Regions from separate parts of the Lysinibacillus sp. RS11 genome, predicted to be linked through region 2. Evidence: riboswitches for the same ligand, from Rfam matches in the RefSeq annotation. Region 2 holds a riboswitch; each other region holds the start of a gene.
What was found. A riboswitch is a leader RNA that binds a small molecule or an ion and turns the genes downstream of it on or off. The one in region 2 is predicted to bind S-adenosylmethionine.
Positions count from the first base shown of each region.

Region 1: linked by a shared signal. The riboswitch ahead of AB9L17_RS23675 (cyclase family protein) and the one ahead of AB9L17_RS08395 (YezD family protein) in region 2 are both predicted to bind S-adenosylmethionine.
Region 3: linked by a shared signal. The riboswitch ahead of AB9L17_RS01980 (O-acetylhomoserine aminocarboxypropyltransferase/cysteine synthase family protein) and the one ahead of AB9L17_RS08395 (YezD family protein) in region 2 are both predicted to bind S-adenosylmethionine.
Region 4: linked by a shared signal. The riboswitch ahead of AB9L17_RS20135 (methionine ABC transporter ATP-binding protein) and the one ahead of AB9L17_RS08395 (YezD family protein) in region 2 are both predicted to bind S-adenosylmethionine.

Region 1 is NZ_CP168124.1:4,586,058-4,589,630, reverse strand. Features, by position in the region: gene AB9L17_RS23680 (DedA family protein) at 141-737, shown strand; gene AB9L17_RS23675 (cyclase family protein) at 790-1,527, opposite strand; SAM riboswitch class I at 1,646-1,749, opposite strand; gene AB9L17_RS23670 (hypothetical protein) at 1,896-2,294, opposite strand; gene AB9L17_RS23665 (SMI1/KNR4 family protein) at 2,435-2,977, shown strand; partial or broken gene AB9L17_RS23660 (MFS transporter) at 3,058-3,573, opposite strand, start outside.
Region 2 is NZ_CP168124.1:1,694,193-1,697,765, reverse strand. Features, by position in the region: gene AB9L17_RS08410 (cold-shock protein) at 1-139, shown strand, start outside; gene AB9L17_RS08405 (VOC family protein) at 215-1,000, opposite strand; gene AB9L17_RS08400 (flavin reductase family protein) at 1,227-1,715, shown strand; gene AB9L17_RS08395 (YezD family protein) at 1,999-2,154, opposite strand; SAM riboswitch class I at 2,224-2,319, opposite strand; gene AB9L17_RS08390 (phosphopantothenoylcysteine decarboxylase) at 2,655-3,329, opposite strand.
Region 3 is NZ_CP168124.1:374,571-378,143, reverse strand. Features, by position in the region: gene AB9L17_RS01980 (O-acetylhomoserine aminocarboxypropyltransferase/cysteine synthase family protein) at 1-1,133, opposite strand, end outside; SAM riboswitch class I at 1,250-1,363, opposite strand; gene AB9L17_RS01975 (glycerol-3-phosphate acyltransferase) at 1,519-2,163, shown strand; gene AB9L17_RS01970 (succinate CoA transferase) at 2,376-3,573, opposite strand, start outside.
Region 4 is NZ_CP168124.1:3,899,454-3,903,026, reverse strand. Features, by position in the region: gene AB9L17_RS20155 (arsenate reductase family protein) at 1-255, shown strand, start outside; gene gcvH (glycine cleavage system protein GcvH) at 337-717, shown strand; gene AB9L17_RS20145 (hypothetical protein) at 902-1,243, shown strand; gene AB9L17_RS20140 (thioredoxin family protein) at 1,258-1,569, shown strand; SAM riboswitch class I at 1,623-1,726, shown strand; gene AB9L17_RS20135 (methionine ABC transporter ATP-binding protein) at 1,898-2,926, shown strand; gene AB9L17_RS20130 (methionine ABC transporter permease) at 2,916-3,573, shown strand, end outside.

The sequences.
Region 1 (3,573 bases), 2.0 Mb from region 2:
ACTATATTTATAGCATGGACTAGCCACTATACGTTGGGGAAAACTTTATGAACGTTATAATACTCATAATGCTGTCTACTTTGAGTTATTATAAAGCTAACATTGAAAAGAAATCATTATGCTTTAGGTGGGATGGATTTATGGCGCATCATGTGCAATCTCTTATTGAACATTACGGGTATTTTGGCATTATTCTTATCCTAATTGGAGGGATTGTCGGGCTGCCACTTCCTGATGAGATATTTTTAACCTATGTAGGATATAGCGTATATCGAGAAACTCTCTCGCATATTCCAGCTCTAATCAGCGCTGTGGTAGGTGCGGCAGGGGGAATTACCTTAAGCTACTATATAGGCTATAGATTCGGGCTACCATTATTGCGAAAATACGGTCCAAAAATCCATATTACTGAACAGAAAATTGACGTTACTAAAAAATTATTTGCAAAAATAGGACCGATATTATTAGTAGTCGGATATTTTATTCCTGGTGTACGTCATCTAACAGCATATATTGCGGCTATTAATAATTATCCTTTTAAAAAGTTTGCTTTCTTTGCTTATACGGGAGCAATTATATGGACATTTACTTTTATTACCTTAGGAGAAGTACTTGGGGAGGAATGGCGTTATGTTGGGTTATATTTATCCCGCTACAGTATGTATCTTATAGCATTGTTCATCATAATAATTTTGATCGTTTATTTTATTTTTAAAAAAAGGAATTCACCTAAATAAAAAGGGTCTGATTCAATACCTATCATGGTTTGATTCAGACCTATTGCTATTTTTAAGGCACTATTGCAAATGAACGCACAGGGAATCCAGAGGCCTTTTCAGGTTTTGGTACAATATTGAAAATAACAGCACCTTTAGGAGGTAGCTTATCCAAGTTTGTCATAAGTTCAATTTGGTAAGTATCTTGCTCAAGCACAAAATATTCGCCATCTAACTTACCGTTTTTACGAAAATCAGCTGCTGAATCCGTATCAAAAGTTTCGTGACCAATCGCACTAACGTTTCGTTCGTTGAATAAAAATTGTAACGCTTCTAATCCCCAGCCAGGAATATGATTATTACCATCAGCATCTTTGTTGCTGAAAGCCTCTTTATCTGGCCAACGCTTACTCCAATCAGTACGAAGCGCAACAAAGGTACCCGCTTCAATTTCCCCATATTCAGCCTCAAAGTCAAGAATATCTTGGATACTTAATGTGTAATCGTTATTCAATTCGGCTGCCTTAGATTGATCAATAACGATTAGTGGTAGGACAAGTTCTTTTAACGCCAATTCTTCTAAAAAGCGTGTATTTCGCACAAAATGGATAGGTGGATCGATATGTGTTCCATATTGCCCAGGGAAAGAGAATTGTTGCGCAAAGAAACCATCCTCATGGGAAAATAATGTTTCAAATTTTGCATCATCAAACATAAAGAAATGAGGTGAATTAGGACCAAATGTATGTGTTAAATCTATCCATTCTTTCGATTTCAATAGTTGAAGTGCTTGTAAAAGGTCGTTTGTCATAATATTTTCCTGCTTTCTTGTAATTATTTTTGGATGCTTAGACTTTACTTACTAGTGAATATAAAAAAGAGCCCTCCTTGTAGAAAGAGGACCCTTGTGCAAAGCAACTAAGTAAGTCTTCTCATCTTCAAGGCTGATTTCGCCAATTGGAATTAGCACCATACCTATAGGCTGGTTGCTGAGACATCATAGGGCCAATCCCTCCGTCTCTCTTGATAAGAAAAAGTAATATAAGAATTTTCAGAAATAGATTACGAATACTTTAGCATATTTATTTATAGTTTACAAGTTCAATAGGGATACATAGTTAAAAAATTTCCAGAACCTTCAGAGTGTCAATTTGTGGTAATTTATAGATTAGATGAAACTCACCAGGTCAAATTTAAGGTGAGCTTACAACAGTCACTGTCAGTAAATATTATACGGATCCCATCTGGTGTATAGTTAGTTTCGAATTTGATGGTAATACCTGTCGACGCAATTAATTTTTCAACTTCTGTTTTATTTGACAGTTGTGCTGCGTTCATCAGATCATGGGCAAATTGCTCGGATTCGTCAATTTTATCCGTAAGTAATTGTGCTTGCTGCATAATGGCCTTAATTCGTTTCGCAGAAGTCTTCAATTTATTTATATTGACGGGTGGGAATGGATTGCTGTTTGCTGGGTTCGTCGGCATTGCTAGATATCTTGAAGGTTGTTGAGTGGCCATTGCCCATGTTGGATAATAGTTAGGGTAGACAAAATACGGATAAGGATTGTAATACAACTAAATTCCTCCTATCCTATAGTTGATACTCTATCTTATGTATAAAAATGTTTTAGGTGTTAGTGACTGATGTGAAAAACCTAGGACTGTAGGGGATTAGGGAGAAAAGATTTTACTCTGAGATAAAAAGGGGTTTAAAGATGAATATTCGTGAATATATAAAAAAAGGTTTTGAAGTTTACTACGAGCACTATAATCAGGTTTCGGAAGATGGATTTTGCAGATGGATGCGTCCGGATGTTCCTGTTGAGATGAAATTAGCAGATACTGATGAAGAATGGTCAAGATGGAAGCTGGTCCCTTCTATAGTAACGGAAGATGATATTCAAGCTTTAGAAAAAGAGTTCGGACTTCCATTTCCTGAATGGTATAAAGCCTTTATTTCAACGTATCATCATTATTTTGATGTCATACCGGAACAAAGTGTTAATGAACCTTTAAATAACGTTAGAGATATGTATAATCCATCGTTATGTAGTTTAGGATATCTTCCGTTTTCATGGGATGAAGAGTATGGAAAAATATTTTGCATTGATTTAAATGACAATGCAGATGAAGAAACTTGTGCAATATATGAAATTGAACATGAAGTTTTATTTGATGATAACGCCGATATTAAAGCGTCATTAGACTATCTGTATCCAAATTTCAAGGCATACTTTGATGCTACGTTCCTTAAATAGGATGAATAACAAAAGGAAGCCCTGGCTATTGTTAAAGCTTCCTTTCATCATTTTATTCTAATAAATACATAGCAAGGGATCTATTGCTTCTTTCTATCAAAGAGTAACCATAGGAACGTAGTAACCGCGGCAATCATCACCATGCCGAATCCATATATAGGAGTATGAGCTAATGATTGGTGGCGAACAATGATTCCTCCAATGTACGAACCTAGAAAAATACCAATGTTAAAGGCTGAAATATTTAATGCTGAAGCCATTGAAATAGCTGATGGTATATATTTTTCTGAAAGCTGAACGGCATAAAGCTGTAATCCCGGTACATTCATAAACATAAATAGCCCCATCATAAAGACCATTATTAATCCAACGATTGTTGATTCTAAAAAGAAGTTGATGCCGAGTAGTGCTAATGCTAAGCCTATAAAGATAAAAAAGATAGCACGTAAAGGGTTATTATTCGCAAAACGACCACCTAATGTATTACCGATGGCAACACAAATACCATATACAACTAAGATTACGACAATTGCTTTAGGTGAGTAGCCCATATACTGCTCTAAAATAGGAGAAACATAGGTGTATACAACGAATGC
Region 2 (3,573 bases):
TGATGGAGAAGATGTATTTGTACATTTTACGGGGATCCAAGAGGAAGGCTTCCGTACACTTGATGAAGGTCAAAAGGTAACATTTGATGTAGTGGAAGGAAATCGTGGACCACAGGCGTCAAATGTTGTGAAATTATAAGCGTAAAGGAGCTGTTCGATTGTTGAACAGCTCCTTTTTTAATGTTGGATGTTTTGTTATCTATTGACTTCTACTTCAACGATTAATCCAATAAAAAGCTCCTGGAAATACTAATGTTTCTTTCATTTTATGAGGATCTTGAAGCGTCACCCCAAATGGTCCCTCACTTAAATGACCAAGTGTCATCGCTGTTGCAGCATCTTTTTCATAAAAATCTAAACGAATATTCGGAAAGCGCAAGGACATATACTGTGAATGTTGCTCAGGCTCTGGTAATTGCAATACCTCCTGCCATAATTTCACGGTAGCTCGCACATCCTTTACATAAAATTGCACCGATTCCATTGTGATCGATTGTTTTGGATGGATTGCTCCACTTGCCTGTAATTGTGCAAAACGGTCCTCATCATCAGCAGCCCACTCGATTAAAAAAGGAAAATCAATTGCCTGCCCTGACTTCCCAAAATGCAATAGCTTCCATTCTACGACGGAGCCATCTGGTCTTGTTCGACTGCAAGCATCAGGACCATACACCTCAAAACCAAGTGCACGCAAACGTTGTCCCTCTTCTTCAATATTTTTTGTACGTAATGCAATTCGTGAAAATCCATAATGCTCCTGCGCCCGCTTAAACGTATAGTGTAGGGAATAAGGCAATTTCGCTGCATTTTCAAATAAATGACGATCATAAATTGCTATTTGCTCAATATAGTTTAATCCAAAGTAGCTTAGCGCATTATATGTCCCCCACATTGTGTGTTGACCGCCGTTAACTGTATGGATATTACGTTTGTTTAAAAAAACCTTTGCATTGTCTGGTGATGGAACTTGATGAACTAGATGGTCAAAATATAAAGTCATGACTACCCCCCTTTTTTCTCCCACTATTATATACTTTACCTGTTAGTTTTGTTGGTTTAAAATAAAATTAAGAATATTCAATTTGTTAAGAAGTTGCTATATTTTATGCTAACTATTTCAAGATGCTCAGTAAGGAAATTACTATTTGCTGAGCATCAAAGAAAAAAGTTTTTCATTTTAGGTAAATCGATGTTATATTCACATAAAATAACAAGAGGTGATTAGAATGACAGACAAAGTAGCTGCTTTTAAACTAGCATTGGGTAATTATCCAACAGGCGTTACGGTTGTCACAGCTTGTAATGACGCTGATGAACCTATTGGCTTAACTGTCAATTCCTTTGCGTCAGTTTCCATAGATCCACTGCTTATTTTATGGTCGCTCGACAAAAAATCACAGCTTCATCCATATTTTACAGCAGCTGAAAAGTTCGCTGTGAATATTTTAGCGAGCAATCAAGAACATTTATGTACACTATTCTCAAGTAAAATCCCAGATCGTTTTGCTCAGGCACAGTGGTCAACTTCCGTTCACGGTCTACCGATTTTACACGATACTGTGGCCACTTTACAATGCACAACCTTTCGACAAATCGATGCAGGAGACCATACGATATTTATTGGCCAGGTCCTAGCAATTGATCATGCACAAAAGGAGCCCCTACTCTATCATCGTAGACATATTGGGGAAATCCCTAAAAGTTTTTATAGCTAAGATACTATCTTCATAAGCAATTAGAATTGACTACATCCGAAAACAGGCTGGTTCATCGTGATCCATCCTGTTTTTTGTAAGAAGATTGAGCCATATTCTGAAACGCTATTAACGTCAATGTCTTAAAAGAAGATTGTTCAATTTTAACGGAAATCCAGCACAGCAGAACCTCTAAATCCAGCACCTTTGGCTAACTTCTAAAAAAAAGCCACAAATAAGCAAAGAAAATAATCCCTGCTTTCTTTGTGACTTTCAAATATCTAGCCAACTATCATCCTATTATTTACTTTTTCTGTGGAAATCTCTGCTTTTCGAGTCTGTTAATCTGAACAATGACACCGTCTTGAATCGTAATGTTCACTTCTCCATATTCTAAATTCTGAATGGCCTTTGCAATTGCCTCTAGCTTTTTGTCATCGATCTTTGCCTGTTGAGTCATCCGATACACCCCTTCTTTTTACATACTTTTTGTACATAAGAGGCCAACGCATCAAATTGATTTATAGCCCCCTTATCTCTCAGATAGCCCTGTTGGATTTGGCACCTACACTATTGGTTGCCGAGGCTTCATAGGGCCAAGTCCCTCCACCTCTCTTGATAAGAGTATTATGTTTCTTGGGAATAATTCTATAATTCAGAAAAACTATTGTCAACATAAACATTACAAATCCTAGTTGAATACTTTGTAATTAAGTAAAAAGGATTACGTAAAGTTCGAATATTTTAGTGAAGACGTTTATTTTCCTTGAAGCTAAACATACACAAGTTATTTTATTCGGTATTAAAAGGCAGTATTACTCCCACCATTCACTTATTACAGAATGAAATGCATTTTCACAAACCTAACGCATACAACTACTTTTTAAATATTCACTAAATAGTAATTTAAACAAAACAAAAAAACTGTGCAGATCACTTTTTCTCTACACAGTTTTCACTTTACGTATTTTGTAAAAAATCTATTAATGCTTTCGCTGTTTGTTGCTTGCCCATTACCTTTGTTGGTTCGCCTTTAGCCGGTACAATCCAATGTGGCTCATCTCCACCATATAATGACTGCGAGCTATTTGCTACCATAAACTGAGCGTTAGCCGATTCCATCCGTAGACGTGCGCGGGATAGTAAAAATTCCTCATCATCTGTTGCCTCGAGCTTAAAGCCCACTAAAGTAACATTCGGTTGCCACTCTTTTATCTGACCTAATACTTTAGGTGCCTTTTTAAAGTGAATGATAGGTGGCTCGTCAGATGGCATTTTACCTGCTTCCTCCATTAAATTTCCGGATTGGTCATATACTTTGTCAATGAGCCAATCTGAACCAGCTGCCGCCATAATAACGATATCCACCTGTTCTTGTTGAACAGCGTGTCGAACTTTCTCGCCTAAATCCTCTATACCTTCAAATCGAATGGTACGCATTTTATCTTTGTTTGTCGGAAGTTGTGCGAAATAACCATGCAAATATAAGACGTTAGCTCCAGCCGCTAGTGCCGCCTCAGCTAAATAACAGCCCATCGAGCCTTTTGATAAATTCGTATGCCCTCGCACACGATCCCATTTTTCAAGCGTTCCCCCACTTGTAATGAGTACGGTCTTACCTCGTAATGTCCCCATACACTCACCTTTTTCTAATCAATTTCGCCTGGCATAATTGCCGCTGACGCTTCGCTTTCTCGCAGAAAACATGTGTAGCTGACGCTCTGCTTCCGCTACAAAAAACATCTGTTGAATGAAGATAAATATACAAATACTATTTTAACGTAATGCTATGTTAAGCTTCAATGTTGTTTTTATAGGGCATATTGCTCTTCTCTATAAGTTAGCTCAAAATTTTTGGATCATCACCATAACATGTAGT
Region 3 (3,573 bases), 1.3 Mb from region 2:
GGATGGATAATTAATGATTTGGCATCCCCTACATTTGCTACGTGCGAGAATAATTTCACACTATCAATTAGTTTACGCCCTGCTTCACGTCCACCTTTAATACCGAATGTAAGCACTGAACCGAAGCCATTTCTCAAATATTTTTTTGCTAAATCATGAGTAGGGAAATCTTCTAAGCCATTGTAATTTACATATTCCACAGATGGGTGGTTACGTAAATATTCAGCTACTGCCAATGCATTTTCATTGTGTTTAGGAATACGCAAATGAAGCGTTTCTAACCCTTGTAATAAATTAAATGCTGCATCTGCACTTAACGTTGGTCCAAAGTCGCGTAGCAATTGTACACGCAGTTTTGTGGCAAATGCAGCCTCTGCTGTGTCAATACCATAACGCAAACCGTGATAAGAAGCATCTGGCTCAGTAAAGCCTGGGAAACGCCCACGAGTCCAATCAAACTTTCCTGCATCTACTACAACGCCACCTAAAGTTGTACCATGTCCGCCAATCCATTTTGTTGCAGAATGAACGACGATATCTGCACCGAAGTCAATTGGTGTAGAGCCATATGGTGAAGCAAATGTACTATCGATAATTAATGGCAAGCCGTTTTCATGTGCAATATTCGCTACCGCTTCAATATCTAGCACTTTTAAACTTGGGTTACCATAAATTTCAGCGAACACCACTTTTGTTTTATCAGTAATCGCTGCTTGGAAATTTTCAGGGTTTGTTTCGTCTACAAAAATTGTTTTAATACCGTAGTTTGGTAGTGTATTGGCAAATAAATTATAAGTACCTCCATATAAAGAACTCGCCGCGACAATTTCATCACCTGCACCCGCAAGATTTAAAATGGAAAATGCGATAGCTGCTGCACCAGATGAAAGTGCTACTGCTGCTGTACCGCCCTCTAATAAAGCGACGCGTTTTTCAAAAACATCTACAGTTGGGTTTGTAATACGAGTGTAAATATTGCCAGCTTCCTCTAAGGCAAAAAGACGTTGCGCATGAGCAGTGTCTTTAAAAACGAAAGCCGTTGAGCGATATACGGGTACTGTGCGAGATCCTGTTACAGGGTCTGGCTCTTGGCCCCCGTGTAACAGCAATGTTTCTGGTTTAAAATTTGTCATTGTATACCTCCAAATGGTTATTTTTTTACGATGGCACCGGAGATGAGGAGGATTTTTCAGTAGAAAACAAAAACCCTCTTCAGCTAAGAAGAGGGTTGCGGTTGCAAGTTTTCCTCCCCTTATCTGCCAGATCCAAGTAAGAATCTGTAGGAATTAGCACCTTAGCAAGTTCGTCACTTACTGGTTGCCGGGCATCATAGGGCCTATCCCTCCGCCGCTCTTGATAAGAGTATGAGATTCAATTTCCATCGTTGTTACACAGTATAAACATAGACTTTTTTTCTGTCAACACTAAAATTTTATTTTTTCCGAAACTTCTGTCTGCTTCTGAACGTATTACGAACGCATACACTATTTTAGTATTTATTTAGAAAGGAGGAGTTTTATGGTAAAAGCCGTTATTATTTTTCTACTTGTTGGTTATTTAATTGGCTGTATTCACGGCTCTAAAGTCGCCCAGTTCTTATCCGGGGTCGATCTAAAAAAGGCTGGTCATGGAAATGCTGGTGCTTCCAATGCAACACTTTCCCTTGGATGGAAATACGGCGTATTAGTCGCCCTTATCGATATCGGTAAAGGTGTAGCAGCTATTATAGGTGCCCATTTCTATCTAGCAGATGCAACAAATTTAACAGAAATACAAGTTTGGCTCTTAACCTATATCATAGCTGCCGGTGTCATCCTAGGTCACAATTTTCCATTTCATATGGGCTTCAATGGCGGCAAAGGAACTGCATCAATCATAGGGATCCTACTAGCAGTTGATTGGGAGATTGGTTTATTTGCACTCATTTTATTTGTTATTTTATCTTTCGCGACGAATTATTTAATTGTCGGTGTACTTGAATTTTATCTTGTTTTTTGTACAGCAACATATTTATGGATTCCTGGAGTAGGTCCAACGATTATAGCCCTACTACTTTTTGCAATAGCAATCATTTTGCATATTGAAAATATAAAGAGATTAATTCAGGGAACTGAGCCTAAAGTGACTTCTGCATTTAAGAAAAAGAAAAAACAAGTGTGTTGATTAACCATTTTTATCCATCCCGATTAGAAGGCTTTGATTTCCGCTACGGGCTGGGTCTTAAACGATCACTTTGCCGGCTCTCCTGATTACTTCGGGGCCCCACCCGATCACTCAGAGACCTTGCTTGTCCCTAGCTTTTCGCGCAATACTTCTTAACAACTAAAAGCCTTGAAGGAACAAGTCAACTGTCCTTCAAGGCTTTCTTCATTTTATTATTTCGATAATGCAGGGTCCTTCATCGTCCCGTTTTTTGCGTAATTGACATGCCATGAAAGTGCTTTTTCTAGATTGTGTGGCGTATGGTGCCCACCTGTTGCTTCGTTAGCATCGTTAAAATACTTCCGTAATTGCTCACGATATTCCGGATGTGCACAGTTATCGATAATGAGTGCAACCCGTTCTTTTGGTGCAAGCCCTCGCAAATCTGCTACTCCCTGCTCTGTTACGATTACGTCTACATCATGCTCCGTATGGTCCACATGCGATACCATTGGGACGATACTAGAAATATTTCCGCCTTTCGCATAAGATTTTGTGACGAAAATACCTAATCGTGCATTACGCGCAAAGTCTCCAGAACCGCCGATTCCATTCATCATCTTTGTGCCAGAAACATGCGTAGAATTCACATTCCCGTAAATATCTACTTCAAGCGCTGTATTAACAGAAATTAACCCGAGTCGGCGAATAATTTCTGGTTGGTTAGAAATTTCTTGCGGGCGTAATACTAATTTATCAGTATATTTTTCGAAATTACTATACACTCGGTTTCCAACTGCCTCGGAAAGAGTAATAGAAGTAGCAGATGCAAAGTTTACCTTACCTGCATCTATTAATTCAAATACCGCATCTTGTAGTACTTCCGAATATATTTCCAAGTTCTCAAACTCAGAGTCTTTAAAGCCAAATAATACAGCATTTGCTACTGAACCTACTCCTGATTGGATTGGTCGTAAACTATTCGTTAAACGGCCTACTTTAATTTCTTCACGTAGGAAGTTTAATAAATGATTGGCCATAATATCTGTTTCTTCATCAGCAGGAACGATTGTTGATGGTGCATCTAAAATATCTGAAATCACAATACCTTTTACTTTATCTAAGTCTAGTGGAATACCAATTGTGCCAAGTCGATCCGATACATCTTGTAATTGAATTGGATCACGTTTCCCCTGTGGTCCTGGCACAAAAATATCGTGCACACCCTCTAATGCATCAAGCTGAGCTATGTTCAACTCTATGATTATTTGGTTTGCCTCTTGCACAAAAATTGGAGAGTTACCAACTGAAGTTGTAGGAATTAGTAGGCCGTCTTCTGTAATAGCAGTCGCTTCAATAATTGCAAAATCAATAGGACCAATAATGCCTTGACGTACTAGTTCCGCATTATGTGACAGGTGCGCATCAACG
Region 4 (3,573 bases), 2.2 Mb from region 2:
GAGCAACCGCCTACAAAGGATGAATTAACAAATTTATGGCAAGAAAGTGGACTGCCATTAAAGAAATTTTTCAATACTTCTGGTATGAAATATCGTGAGCTTGGCTTAAAGGATAAGCTTGCTGACATGACTGAAGAAGAGCAGCTTGAACTGCTTGCTTCAGATGGTATGCTGATTAAACGTCCTATCGTAACAGATGGGAAAAAAGTTACTTTAGGGTTTAAAGAATCAGATTTTGAGCAAGCTTGGAAATAACCCTATTTATCCTTGTTTTTATAGGTGAAGTATGGCAAACTGAAAGTGAATATACTACATATTTTATGGAGGGGTTTATTGATGAGCACACCAAAAGACTTACGTTACTCTGAAGAGCATGAATGGGTAAAATTTGAAGATGGTAAAGTACGTATCGGTATTTCTCACTTCGCACAATCTGAACTTGGAGATATCGTTTTCGTTGAGCTTCCACAAGTTGGCGACGAAATTAAAACAGATGATCCATTCGGTAGTGTAGAATCTGTAAAAACAGTTTCTGAATTATACGCACCAATCTCAGGTACAGTAGTTGAAGTAAATGCAGATTTAGAAGATAGCCCAGAATTCGTTAATGAATCACCATATGAAAAAGCATGGATGATCGTTGTAGAGCCTGCTGATGCATCAGAAGTTGAAAAGCTTATGACAGCTGAGCAATACGAAGAAATGATTGCTGAATAAGACAAGCCCTAATAAAAAAACGTCGGAAATCACCGGCGTTTTTTATTATCTTTGATCATTTTCCACTTTAGTTGGGGAGACAAAAGCCGTTGTAGTCCCTTATCAATGGGTGTCTTATATGATCACCGACAGAGCATAATGGATATAATGAGCTATAAGGGATATGTCTAATGGGGGTGGCGTGATGTTCGAGGGAAAATGCTTAATTGTCGAAGGGCGTTCGGATAAACTTCAAATTAAACCTATTTTAAGTGAGGATGTTATAATACTTTGTACGAATGGTACAATTGGTGTGCATCAATTAGAAGAGTTACTCGATCCATATGAGGGCTGTGAGCTATATACATTTTTTGATGCAGATACATCGGGTGATAAGCTACGGGCATTAATGGACAGACATTATCCAGAGGCTGAGCATTTACGTACGATGCCGACATATAAGGAAGTTGAGACAACTCCGAGAAAGGTGTTAGCGATGATATTGCTGCGTGCACACTTCTCAATCCATAATGAATATATTTTGTAAGGTTGCGTGAAAAGATGGAAGAATGGTCAAAAGAGCAGTGGGATACGGCTGTACAGTCCGGTGAAAAGGCTGCCTTTTATTTATATACGCCTATGTGTGGAACGTGTGCAGTTGCATCGAAAATGATGACGATTGTCGAGCAATTGCTGCCGCAGCTACAGGTTGGTAAAGCGAATATTAATTTTATAGAGCACATAGCTTTTGATAATAAAATCGAAAGTGTACCATGTTTACTCGTCTGTGATGGCGGAAAAGTAACAGAAAAGGTATATGCGTTTCAATCCGTACCATTTTTATACGAATTGCTAAAAAAATCAATTGACTGAACTTTGATAGCGTGATAAAGTACGAATATACTAAAAAATATAAATATATCGAACTCTTATAAAGAGTGGCGGAGGGAAGTGCCCTATGAAGCCCGGCAACCATCACAAAGTGAAAAGGTGCCAAATCACTCAAAGGTTTATCTTTGAAAGATGAGAGAACGGTTTAGCGTATAATTACGTGACCCCTTCTACTTGTCTATAAGTGAAGGGGTCTTTTTAACTACTTTCAACACACGACTGAGTGACCAACATCACGTTGGCCCAATGCCTTCGGCGGAAGACGCTATTATGCCGGGGCATAATTGATATGAGAAAAGGAGAATTCGCTATGATTCAACTTCAGAATATTACAAAAAAATACAAAACCGCGAATGGCGAATTAACTGCAGTCAAAGACGTCAATCTTTCTATCAATAAAGGTGAAATTTTTGGCATTATCGGCTATAGTGGCGCGGGTAAAAGTACGATGATTCGTTTATTAAACGGTTTAGAAAAGCCCACAACTGGTACGGTGACGGTTAACAATCAAGAATTTTCATCTATAAAGGGGCAAAAGCTCAGAGATGCTAGACAAAAGGTAAGTATGATTTTCCAGCATTTTAATTTACTTTGGTCAAGAACTGTTGAGGAAAATATCGCTTTCCCACTAGAAATCGCAGGTGTTCCAAAGGCACAACGTGAAGCACGAGTGAATGAATTGATCACACTTGTTGGTTTGGGGGGGCGTGCTAAGGCGTATCCATCACAGCTATCCGGGGGACAAAAGCAACGTGTAGGTATTGCTCGTGCGCTTGCTAATAACCCAGAGGTATTATTATGCGATGAGGCAACATCTGCACTCGATCCGGAGACAACAGATGCTATCCTTGATCTACTTGTCGATATTAATGAACGATTAGGTCTAACGATCGTATTAATTACACATGAAATGCACGTTATTCGCAAAATTTGTCATCGTGTAGCGGTTATGGAAGCCGGAGAAATTGTAGAACGTGGTGAGGTATTACAAGTATTCCAAGCACCGCAAGCTACCATTACGAAAAAATTCGTTTCTCAAATTACAGATACGAAAGAAACACAGGAAACTGTGGCTCAAATTAAAGCAAATTACCCTACTGGACAACTTGTAAAGCTGATCTTTGTAGGAGAAAAAACAGAGCAGCCTGTCATTTCACATCTTGTGAAACAGTTTGATGTGGAAGTAAGCATTGTACATGGTAATATTTCGCAAACGAAAAATGGTGCGTACGGTACACTTATTGTGCAAATAAACGGCTCAAAGGATAATGTTGGGGATGCACTTAACTACTTAAATACAGTCGAAGTACAAACGGAGGTGATTGCAAATGCTAACTAGTCTCTTTCCGAATGTCGACTGGGAAAAAATGTGGGAAGCTACGTATCAAACACTGTACATGACAACGATCTCTACAGTTATCACATTTATACTTGGCTTAGCAATTGGGATCTTACTATTTTTAACAAGTCCAACCCAACTATGGGCAAATAAAATTGTGAATTTTTTGACAAATTCGATTGTTAACATTTTTCGTTCTATTCCATTTATTGTATTAATTATTTTGTTAATTCCATTTACGAAATTTTTACTTGGCACAATTCGCGGAGCGAACGCAGCTTTACCAGCATTAATTATTGGTGCTGCACCATTCTATGCACGAATGGTATTAATAGCATTACGTGAAATCGATAAGGGTGTTATTGAAGCAGCTCGTTCAATGGGGGCTAAAACGTCAACAATTATTTGGAAAGTATTAATTCCAGAATCGTTACCAGCACTTATTTCAGGTATAACAGTTACTGCCGTAGCACTTGTTGGTTATACTGCGATGGCAGGTATTATCGGTGCAGGCGGTCTGGGGAATTTAGCTTTCTTAGACGGTTTCCAACGTAATCATGAAGATGTGACATTAATGGCGACTATTTTGATCTTAGTAGTTGTATTTATCATTCAATGGATTGGCGATATGATTACAACGAAAACCG